One region of the Paenibacillus sp. J22FR21 genome, then DNA from elsewhere that is predicted to be linked to it. Evidence: riboswitches for the same ligand, from Rfam matches in the RefSeq annotation. Region 1 holds a riboswitch; the other holds the start of a gene.
The links. A riboswitch is a leader RNA that binds a small molecule or an ion and turns the genes downstream of it on or off. The one in region 1 is predicted to bind cyclic di-AMP.
Positions count from the first base shown of each region.

Region 1 (5,259 bases):
CTGTTGCCTGCTTCGCTGCCTGTGTTGTTATTGTTACTGTTCTTCGCACCACAACCAGAGAGAATTACCGCTGTCACTAATGTAAGAATAGCTATAATATACCACTTTTTCATTCTGTTTCCCCCTAAAGTCATCTTTAATACACTAAAGATTCTATCAAGAAAAAAGTCTTGTTTCAATTTAAATTTTTAAATTGTCAGGTAATCTCACATATTACCAAGTTTAATGGATATCCATGCTTGTGAATAAATGTGTACCTAAACCCCAGTATCTATTCTTCTCCAATTTCGATGTTTGGATTAAAATCCGCTACAACAAGCACATCCATATGCCGTCCATCACGCAGAATGGTGTCGACCACGCATTTATTCCGCAGCTTGCTCCAGAAGCCTTGACCGGATTGACCGAGCACCATTTGGGAGCTCTTCAACACGTTCGCCTTCGCCAGCAAAGCAGCAGGTACATCGTTACGCGAGACATTGTGCTCGACCTCGAACGTACCGCCAAGTCGCGCCGTTAACTCTTGCAGCTCTGCAATCCGCTCCTCTTCACCAGGCACCGCATCCGTCTGCACGTAATGAACATGCCAATCCGCTTTGAGCCTATGCGCAATTCGGAAGCCGCGGCGAATGAGTCGCTCCGCTTTCTTGTTCACCGTTACCGCAACGAAGATTGATTCGTGACGACGCCATGGACCGCGAAGCGAACCGTTGCGTTCCCATGATTCCAGTCGCTCATCGACATCGTCCGCGATTTCCCGCAAAGCAAGCTCGCGCAGCGCAATTAGATTACCTGTCTTGAAGAAGCCGCAGAGCGCGTCCTCAACGTCGCACATTTTATAAATATGACCTTCCCGCATCCGTTGCTGCAGCGTGTCAGGCGCCACATCGATCAGCTCAACCTCATCGGCAACGCGCAGCATCAGGTCCGGAACCGTCTCTTTTACAGCAGTCCCTGTAATTTGCTCCACCGCATCCTTCAAGCTTTCCAGATGGTGAATGTTCATTGTCGCAATAACGGATATGCCGGCGTCCAGGATCTCCTGAACATCCTCGTACCTCCGTTTGTTGCGGCAGCTCGGTGCGTTGTTATAGGCCAGCTCATCAATCAGCACAACCTCCGGATTGCGCGCAATAATCGCGTCCACATCCATCTCCGAGTAAACCTGGCCATCGCATTCAACTGTCCGACGAGGCACAACCTCAAGCCGTCCGGCCTGATCCTGCGTTTCCGCGCGGTCATGCGTCTCCATAAGTCCAACTACAACATCGATTTCTTTGCGCAGCAAATCATTGCCCTCGCGAAGCATCATATAGGACTTGCCCACTCCCGGTGCTGCGCCGACATAGACCTTGAATTTACCGCGGCGAATCCGCTCGATCTTCTTCTCGACCTCTTGCGCACTCAGCCTCCGGTACGGCTCGGCTGTCATCTTCGGGGTTGCCCGTTTCGTCGGCAGTACTCGCTCCCCCTCATGATCGGCTCTGTCCGCCATGAAGAAAACGTCAATGTTGCGCATTTGTTTCAGCACGCTTCCCGCGATAGAACCCTGTGCAATCTCCTGTGCACGCGTCTGCTTGGAATGCCCCATAACAATACGGGTGGCATTAATCAGCATCGCGTATTTAATGAGTGCACGCGGGATTTGTCTTCTATTATTAACCAGAATCTCTCTAAAGCCGGCATCCACCTTCTCGGTCAGCTTCAGAATGGAGCGCTTGAAGTCATCTCTCTCCTTCGTGGGCTCCTGGCTGGAATCGACGAAGACTACAACCTCCAAGTCGCCGCCAAGACGTTTGGCGATTTGTTGCCCGCGCCGGATATAGATCGAACCATTCCAGTGATACTGCGCCGCTACCAAGATGCGCTCCGTCGCGCCGGACGGCCCGATGAAGCCCTGCTCTTCGCGGTATTTCTCCAGCGACTCGTTCACGCCCTCCGCCATCAGCCGAAGCGCAATCTCTCTGAGCTTGCCGAGGTTCCCACGCTTGAGCAGCCCGGGATCTTTAATATTATTTAAACGCCCTTCATTTAGGCGTGACAGAATCGTTTCCGGTGAAGCATCGATTAACCGCACCTCATCTGCCAATTCCAGCAGATCCGCGGACACCGTACATTCCGCTGTGATGCCTGTCAATTTCTGCGCAAGCTCGGTTACTCCTTCGAGTTCGTATACATTCACGGTCGTGATGATGCTGATACCATGACTCAGAAGAAATTGGATGTCCTCCAAACGGTTCGGGAATTTCGCTTCCGGACGGTTCTCGTGCGCCAGCCCGTCAACGAGCAGCACCTCCGGATTCCGTTCCAGAATGGCATCCAAATTAAGATCCTTCTTCTCCACGTCCCCCTTGTACCAATGAATACTCGGAATCCGCTCCAAATCAGCAAGCTGCTCCACCGTTTCAGGTCGGCGCATCGTCGAAACTGCGCAGATCACAACCTCAATGCCTTGCTGCATAAGCGCTTGGCCTTCGCGCAGCATATGATAGGTTTTGCCTGAGCCGCTCACGGCACCAACATAAATTTTAAGACGGCCGCGATGAATTTTGGAGATGGATAAGAGCATTTCTTCAGGGGTTTTGCGGCGGTAACCAGCCATGACAACTTCGCCTTCCTTTCTACACCTTTAAACTTACATAATCTTCGCAAACTTATTCTTCTTTGTGACCATCCTTACCTTATAAAACGCACAAAAAAGAAGCCTGCAGGGGGATTGCCTCTTTAACACAGAGGAACGCCTCTCGCGGCTTCTAGGCACAAGTTATCATCAAAGTGTCTATTGCACGAACATTCGTTGCCTCTCTTATACGCTTTCGAGGTTAGCTGACGGATTCGGGCGTGAGAGTCGCCCTACTTGAAGCGTCGACCATGCGGTCTGTTCTTCAAGATTCACCCCAGATGAGTGGTTCCCCCGATTTCTATTCAGAAATTCAGCGCTATAGCAGAAGATTAAGCATGAATCGTATGTTACGCCTGCGCATGTCTTTTGTAAAGGAATGCCGCAAACGGTTTCGTTCTCATTTCCAGCCAACTGACGCGAATATAACGCTTACAATGGAGTAGATCGCAAGCACTCTCCTTCTACCTCACTAATTTGCCGTTTCTCACAAATAAGGCGAAATAGAAGAGACAGCCTGCTGCTTCGCGCTAGTTATAACCGAAGCCCATTTCAATTAACCGGAGCAGCAGACCAATCAGGAAGCCGCAAACGGCACCGTTCACCCTAATCCATTGCAGGTCCTGCCCCACTTTATCTTCAATTAACTCCACCAGCTGATCATTGTCGAGACGATCGAGGTTCTCCTTGACGAACGAGCCGATCTTCGCGTGATTGCGTTCAATGAGTCCGGCGATCTGCCCTTTCAACCAATGCTCGGCATCCTGAACCAAGCCGTGGTTCTCCTCCAGGCGATCAAGCAGCCCCTCCAGCATCGGCCAAACCTTAGCTGCAAAATCCTCCGAATGAAGGAACGTAATGCCCCTCTCGCGCAGCGATTCGAACAACCGTGTCATCTCGCCATCCAGATCGAAGGAAGCAAGCAATTCATCGCGCAGCGCGTTCAACTGTCCGGTCTCGGCCAAACGTGAGATTAACATCTCCAGCCCTTGATGCAGATGCTTCATAATAACTGCACGACGATCCGTGCCTTGAACCTTCAGTTCATTAATCTTCGTTAGGATAAAGGATTGCAGCATCGTGCCCAGCCGATCCTCATCCAGATAGCCGATAAACGCGTTGACCGCAAATTGCATCAGGCCGCCCAGATTCAGCCCTTTCACGAGCTGCATCGCCGCATTGCCCAGCTCGCGGCGCATCCCTTCGGTGCTCGCCCATTCTTCCGCACGCTCCAGCAGCAGATCGAGCAGACGCTCGTCTACGCCATTCTCCACGGCGTTGCGCAAGAAGCCGCGCAGCGCTGCTTCCAAATCAATTCGCTCCACCGCGGAGCGAATTTCCCCCGAGAGAATAGGGACTAGCTTCTCCATCTCGATCGTACGCAGCGCTCCCTCAAGCAGATGAGGCAGACGCTCGCTGTGTACCGCCGAATGAGCCGCCTGGCGTAGAGCAGGCAACAGCTGCTTCGCCAGCTCAATCTGCCGCAGCTTCTCGATCATGCTCTCCTTCGCAAGCAGCCGATCCTCGAGCACGCGCACGATACCGTCCGACATCTTCTTGCGATTGCGCGGCAGCAGCGCCGTATGCGGAATCGGAATTCTCAGCGGGTGGCGAAACAGCGCCGTAACGGCAAACCAGTCCGCGAGCCCCCCGATGACACCGGCCTCGAAGCCGACATGCAGCAAGCTAAGCCCCGTGCCGCCGAAAGGCAGCGTAGCCGCGAAACCCGTTGCCATAATACCAAGCGATATATTAGCAATATGTTTGTTTTTTCTCGAATCGTTCGCCATGTTCTTCCTCCTACTAGTGCTTCTTTACACCATACCACTTCATACGAATCAGTTGCAAAAACAGCCCTAAAAGCAAGAAAAAAGAGACAAGACCCGGGGTCTGTCTCTTCCTCCGCCTTCAGTCGCCATTGCGCTCGTCAGTTCTTCCGGCGCTCTAGCTTATGAATACGGGTAATTTTGGATTTATTATATGCTTTTTGCGATAGCTTGTATAGGAAGGAACAGAAATTATGCTTGATAAACAGAGAGGCCTCCACTACAATAGGGAAAGAAACAAAAGTTAAAGCACTTTAACTTTGAATTCGAACAAGTTAATTATCATCGGGATTAGATCCTATATTTTTTTGAATTAAAGTATAACCGCTTTAACTTTACTCGCCGGAGGAGAATGCATACGCATGAAGGTTAGTATTTTCGATGTCGCCAAGAAGTCGGGCCTCTCTGTTGTCACGGTATCCCGCGTGCTTAACGGTGCAGGTTCTGTGCGCGAGAAGAATCGACAGAAGGTGCTTGAGGTGATGAAGGAGCTCGATTATCGCCCAAGTGCGGCCGCTCGCAGCCTCGCAAGGGGCAAGACCGGTATTATCGGCCTCATCATGACCACCATGCAGGATTCTTTCTTCGATGAAATCGTCAATGAGATTAACGGTATTCTGGCTGAGCAGGGATACTTCCTCGCTGTAGCTGTGACGAAGAGCATCAGCCGGGAGGACAGTCACTATCTGATCCAAGAGGACCGCGTGGATGGTATTATTCTGCTCTCACCGATTGAAGAAGACCATTATATTATTGAAATGAAACGACGGAATATTCCTTACGTCCTGATCGATAATCAGAAACCGGAGAATG
Region 1 covers NZ_JBWDNJ010000005.1:386,002-391,260, forward strand. The annotation lists gene AC0YNS_RS20205 (basic amino acid ABC transporter substrate-binding protein) at 1-113, opposite strand, end outside; gene AC0YNS_RS20210 (histidine kinase) at 272-2,602, opposite strand; cyclic di-AMP (ydaO/yuaA leader) riboswitch at 2,797-2,949, opposite strand; gene AC0YNS_RS20215 (DUF445 domain-containing protein) at 3,151-4,410, opposite strand; gene AC0YNS_RS20220 (LacI family DNA-binding transcriptional regulator) at 4,809-5,259, shown strand, end outside.

Region 2 (5,259 bases), on a different contig from region 1:
CTCGGCTCAAGCGCCGCGCAGGCAATCGTCAAAGCGCCGCCTTGCGAGCCGCCCATTGCATAGACTCGGCTTGGATCGACTTCAGGCATATTCAGCGCGATGCCTGCCAACTGAGCTGTGTCGAGGAAGATGTGACGGAACAGCAGCTGATCCGGCTCATCGTCAAGACCGCGGATGATGTGGCCTTGATGGGTATTGCCTTTCACACTGCCGGTGTCTTCGGACTTGCCGCCTTGGCCGCGGCAATCCATAGCGAATACGGAATAGCCAAGGGATACATAAGCAAGACGCTCCGTCCAATCGCCGGAGTGGCCGGTATAACCGTGAAATTGAACAACTGCAGGATGTGGCGCTGCCGCGTTCCGAGGACGCGCATATTGCGCATGAACACGCGCACCTTTGACGCCGGTAAAGTAGAGATCGAAGCATTCCGCCTGCGGCGTTTGGAAGGAACTAGGAATAAGTTCGACGGCAGCATCTGTATGGCGCATTTCCGTTAATGCGCGTTCCCAGTATGCATCGAAGTCAGCAGGTTTCGGATTGATTCCTGAATACGTTTTCAATTCTTGAAGCGGCATATCAATGGCTGGCATGTTCTATCCCCTTTTCAACTTATTCCCTTACATGTTACGTGTTTGAGACTAACCGTGTAAAGAGGGATCTTTTCATGCATGATCATAGAACGGCAGGGCAAAATGAGATCGACCGGTTACTGCACGGCTATTCTTGCACGGAGCGGAGGACGAAGAACATGTTCGGGATGCCTGTAACAAAGCGGGTGTTAGTGCTGCTGCTTCTGCTTGCTTGGTCCGCATTATTAAGTTCCTCGACATATGCTGACGATGCCAGGTCCTCATCTGAGGGCTTTCCGCAGGTCAGCAGTGCTAATACGCCTGAGCAAGCCGCGGACGGACACGGGATCAATGCCGGTGCCAAGCATGCCCAGCCTTCTTTCAACAGCGAGCAGAAACGCAGGAAGAAACGCAGCGCCATATCATGGGTAAAGCTGCAGCAACAATTTCCCGGTTCATTCGTTGTATGGGGACCGCGAGGATCAAGAAGAGTGGCGCTGACCTTCGATGATGTGCCCGATCCGCGATACACGCCTCAGGTACTGGAAATACTGGCTCGCTATAAAGTAAGAGCGACTTTCTTTGTCGTCGGCAACCGCGCTGCGAAACACCCTGCTCTTGTAAGGCGCATGCGTAAGGAAGGCCATATTATCGGCAATCATTCGTATGATCATGCGGTCTTCTCACGCATCTCCCGCTATGCCTTCGAGCAGCAAATTTGGCAAACCGATTGGATTCTGCGTCCTCTTGCCGGATACAGTCCCAAATTTATACGGCCGCCCTACGGCGAGATTACGCCGCAGCAAGTAGACTGGCTGCGGCGGCGTGGTTACATTGTAGTCAATTGGGATGTGGATTCCGTCGATTGGAAAGGCCTGGACAGCAACACCATTCTCATCAACATCAAGAGAACGCTGCAGCCCGGTTCGATTATATTGCAGCATGCCGGCGGCGGCGAAGGACAAGATTTATCAGGCACGGTCGCTGCGCTGCCAAAGCTCATCCGGCTGCTCCGCAGCAAAGGGTATCAGATCGTCACGCTGCCCGAGCTGCTGAATAAATCCGAGGCTCGCGGTGCACGGACAAGGTAATGGAAACGAACAAAACGGCAGCCCCACCGACCGGGCTGCCGTTTGCATCTCTATATGCTATTCCAGAACGAATACTTTCACGTATTGGAAGCCAAACGTCTTGGCTTGCTCTTGTGATTGCGGTATGAAAATATCAATACGCTGGCCTTTGATGGCACTGCCTGCATCAGCTGCAATGGCCATCATGCCGCCACTCGGAAGTCCGGCATGGTCATAGCCAGTAACATAGACCTTGCTGCCAAGCGGGATGATCTTCGGATCAACTGCAATTGTTCCAAGCTTAAGCGGGTTACCGAAGTAGTCAACAGCGCCCCATGAGCCGTTCTCAGAAGCAGCGGCTGTATACGCACTTGCTTTAGCTTGAACAACTTCCGAATAGTTATAATTGCTGCTGCCGATGGTGATGATTTCTTCTTCTCTGTCCACGGAGGTCATTTTCATCGACTTACCGACTGCTGCTTTAGACGCAGCTTTCACAGCTTTCGGCGCAGCCTTCGCTTTGGCTTTCGGAGCTGCCTTTGCTGCTGTCTTAGGTACTGCTTTTGCTTTAGGTGAAGCCTTAGCAGTAGCCTTCGCTTCCGCCTTCGGCGCTGTCTTCGCAGTCGTCGACGTCTTCACAACACTCGAAGCCGGGATAACAATGCTAAGCCCCGCGTAGATGTTGGTAGGCTCAATCATCGGATTAGCTTTCAGCATCTGCTCCAATGAAATGCCGAATTGCTTGGAAAGCTCCCAGAAGGTGTCGCCGTCTTTCGCGCTGTACGTCGATGCCGCGCTTGCCGTGTGTGTAAGAACAGCAAAGCTAAGCGCTGCAATTACCGCGCTTTTCTTCCAAAGATGTTTCATCAAGTTGTATTGCCTCCTTTTGATTTACGGCTATCATCCACGTTGTGCTTGTGCGGATTTATTCCGTCATCGCGATGAAGGACACACAGCTATACAAGCTATGTCATAAACTTCCTTATCGCATGCGGCCTGCGAGGTTAGTTGTCGGATTCGGATTGAGGAGTTCAACCCTACGCTTCGTGAATAAGCGATTCACCCCAGCGCCATATGCGCGTTCAGCGCTGCATTCCCTTATGCGGAAATACAGGCCGGAGGGCAGTTATGCCACTCCCTAAAAGATCCCCCGTACGTTACGTTTCGGCTCGCGTAATAGAATACCATATCCGGCAAAGCAAATCCTACCGGTAAATACAGGAACAGCTCTTGAAATTACCACTTCTATACATTTCGCGGGAGAAAAATGCTCACCGTTGTCCCTTTCTCAGGGATGCTCGTAATGTCCATTCGACCTCGATGACCTTCGATAATGCGATAACAAATCATAAGTCCAAGACCCGTTCCGCTGTCTTTCGTAGTGAAGAACGGGCCGCCCAGTTTAGGCAGCTGATCCTGTGGAATACCTACACCTTGGTCGATGATTTCAACGATTAATTCGCTCTGCTGGTGCAGCTTCACGTCAATCGTGATTACGCCTCCGCTCGGCATGGCCTCTATCGCATTCTTGAGCACGTTGACGAATACCTGCTTCAGCTGATTCTCGTCGCAAAGCAGCTCCGCTGAAGTGGCATCCGCACGCGAGACGATCTGCACATCGCGCAGAATCGCCTGCGTCTCAAGCAGCGTCAATACACTTTGAATGATTTTGACCAAGTCATGCTTACGGAACTGATTGGCCTGCGGCTTGGCAAGCGCCATAAATTCCTGCACGATCGAATTGATTCGGTCCAATTCAACAAGCATAATATCGAAATACTCATGATATTGATCAATCTTCGTCTTCAGAAACTTAGAGAAGCCGATCAGCGAAGTAAGGGGGTTGCGTATTTCGTGAGCGATACCTGCAGCCATTTGGCCGGCCACAGACAGCTTCTCCGATTGAATCAGCGCTTCCTCTTCTTTCTTCCTCTCGCGTATATCGCGAAACACGCTCTGCACAACAGTGCCTTTATTCAAGTAATTGCGAATTCGTGTGCTGGATACCTCGACATCAATGATCTCCCCGCCTTCTGCAATCACCTTGCAATCGAGAAATTCATTGGGCTCGTCCGTCTCCATAATCGCTTGAACTCGTTCTGCGGATCGCTCCCAATAATCCGGATGTATGTAACGAAAGCTCTTCTCGCCTGTAATGACGCCGCTGTCCGTAATATTCAACAGTTTAAGACCTGCTTGATTGGCGAACAGGATTTCGTTCCCGTCATGTACAAAAATCGGCTCCGGCAAATATTTAATCAATCGTTGGTAATTGTGCATATCAGATCTGGCATCGATATCGTCCACGCCATGATTCCCTTTACCCAGCTTCCTCTTCACATTCACAGCAAGCGGCTTGTTACAATATACGGCTTTACGCCTCATGTCTCATACCCTCCGGGTGATGAAGTCTTCCTAAGGATTTCGCCTCTAATTCTTGCAAACCCTGCTCAGTGAGAAAGTTTTAATGTGAACGCATACCGCGAATCAGCGTTTGTATGCCTTGCTTGAAAATCGGCATCGTCCGCGCGAGCAGCTCATCCGTCGGTTCGGAGTGGTTGCTGTAGGTGCTGATGAAGCCTTGCAGGTAGTAAAATAAGATCCGGCCATTATTCAATGCTGCCTCTTGCATCACTTCCTCTGACCCTTCAGAGACCGCACTATGCAATACCTTCATTATGTGAGCGAACAGTCGGTTGCGAATGACGTTGACCTCGAGTTCCGGCTGCAGTTCATCCACTCGTACCGAGGCGGACATGAACAGGACGGTTTGCAGACTGCCGCTCGTCAGGCTGAAGAGGATATATTCGCTGCATACGGCAAGCAGCTTATCCAGGGCCGCCGTATCCGGCTTGTTGATTTCGCCTTGCAGCTTCTGTTCGAGCTTGAGCAGCGAGGGAATCGCAATCTGCTGAAGCAGTTCTTCTTTATTTCTGAAATATAAATATATGGCGGTATGCGAGCAGCCTGCTGCTTTGGCAATTTCACGCATCGTAACAGCCGAATACCCTTTCTCCGCGAATAAAGCTGCCGCTGCGGCACGAATCGCTGCTTTCATCTCTTCCGTTAATTGTTGCCTTCTTGTAGTCATAGCACCGGCACCTCATATTTAGTCTCGATTAGTTTGATAACCATTGGTCACAGAATAACCGACGGTTATTACAACGTCAACTTATAACACGCAAAAAGAGCGGCCGATGTACGGCCGCTCTTAGCTATTTAATCTTATTATTAGGACGTGAATTCTTGCACCCACTCGCCGTTGTAATATGCAACGCCGAGTTTGTTAAAGTTTTTGCTGAGGATGTTCGCTTTATGGCCCGGGCTGTTCATCCATGCCTGCATGACTTCTGCCGGCGTACGCTGACCCTTCGCGATATTCTCACCTGCATAGGAGTAAGAAACGCCATAAGCACGCATCATATCAAACGGCGAACCGTATGTGGGCGAGTTATGATCAAAGTAGTTGTTCGCATACATATCCTTCGCCTTGTCCAAAGCGACTTTCGTCAAGAGCGTATCGGATTTCAATATGCCCAGACCTGCATTGGCACGTTCTTTGTTAACCAATGTAACGACTTGAGCGGCAAACGTGCTCTTATCTGTTGTGCTGGTTC
Region 2 covers NZ_JBWDNJ010000004.1:281,560-286,818, forward strand. The annotation lists gene AC0YNS_RS16720 (alpha/beta fold hydrolase) at 1-593, opposite strand, end outside; gene AC0YNS_RS16725 (polysaccharide deacetylase family protein) at 668-1,663, shown strand; gene AC0YNS_RS16730 (3D domain-containing protein) at 1,721-2,512, opposite strand; cyclic di-AMP (ydaO/yuaA leader) riboswitch at 2,620-2,822, opposite strand; gene AC0YNS_RS16735 (ATP-binding protein) at 2,888-4,027, opposite strand; gene AC0YNS_RS16740 (TetR/AcrR family transcriptional regulator) at 4,107-4,733, opposite strand; gene AC0YNS_RS16745 (CAP domain-containing protein) at 4,874-5,259, opposite strand, start outside.
Region 2: linked by a shared signal. The riboswitch ahead of AC0YNS_RS16730 (3D domain-containing protein) and the one ahead of AC0YNS_RS20210 (histidine kinase) in region 1 are both predicted to bind cyclic di-AMP.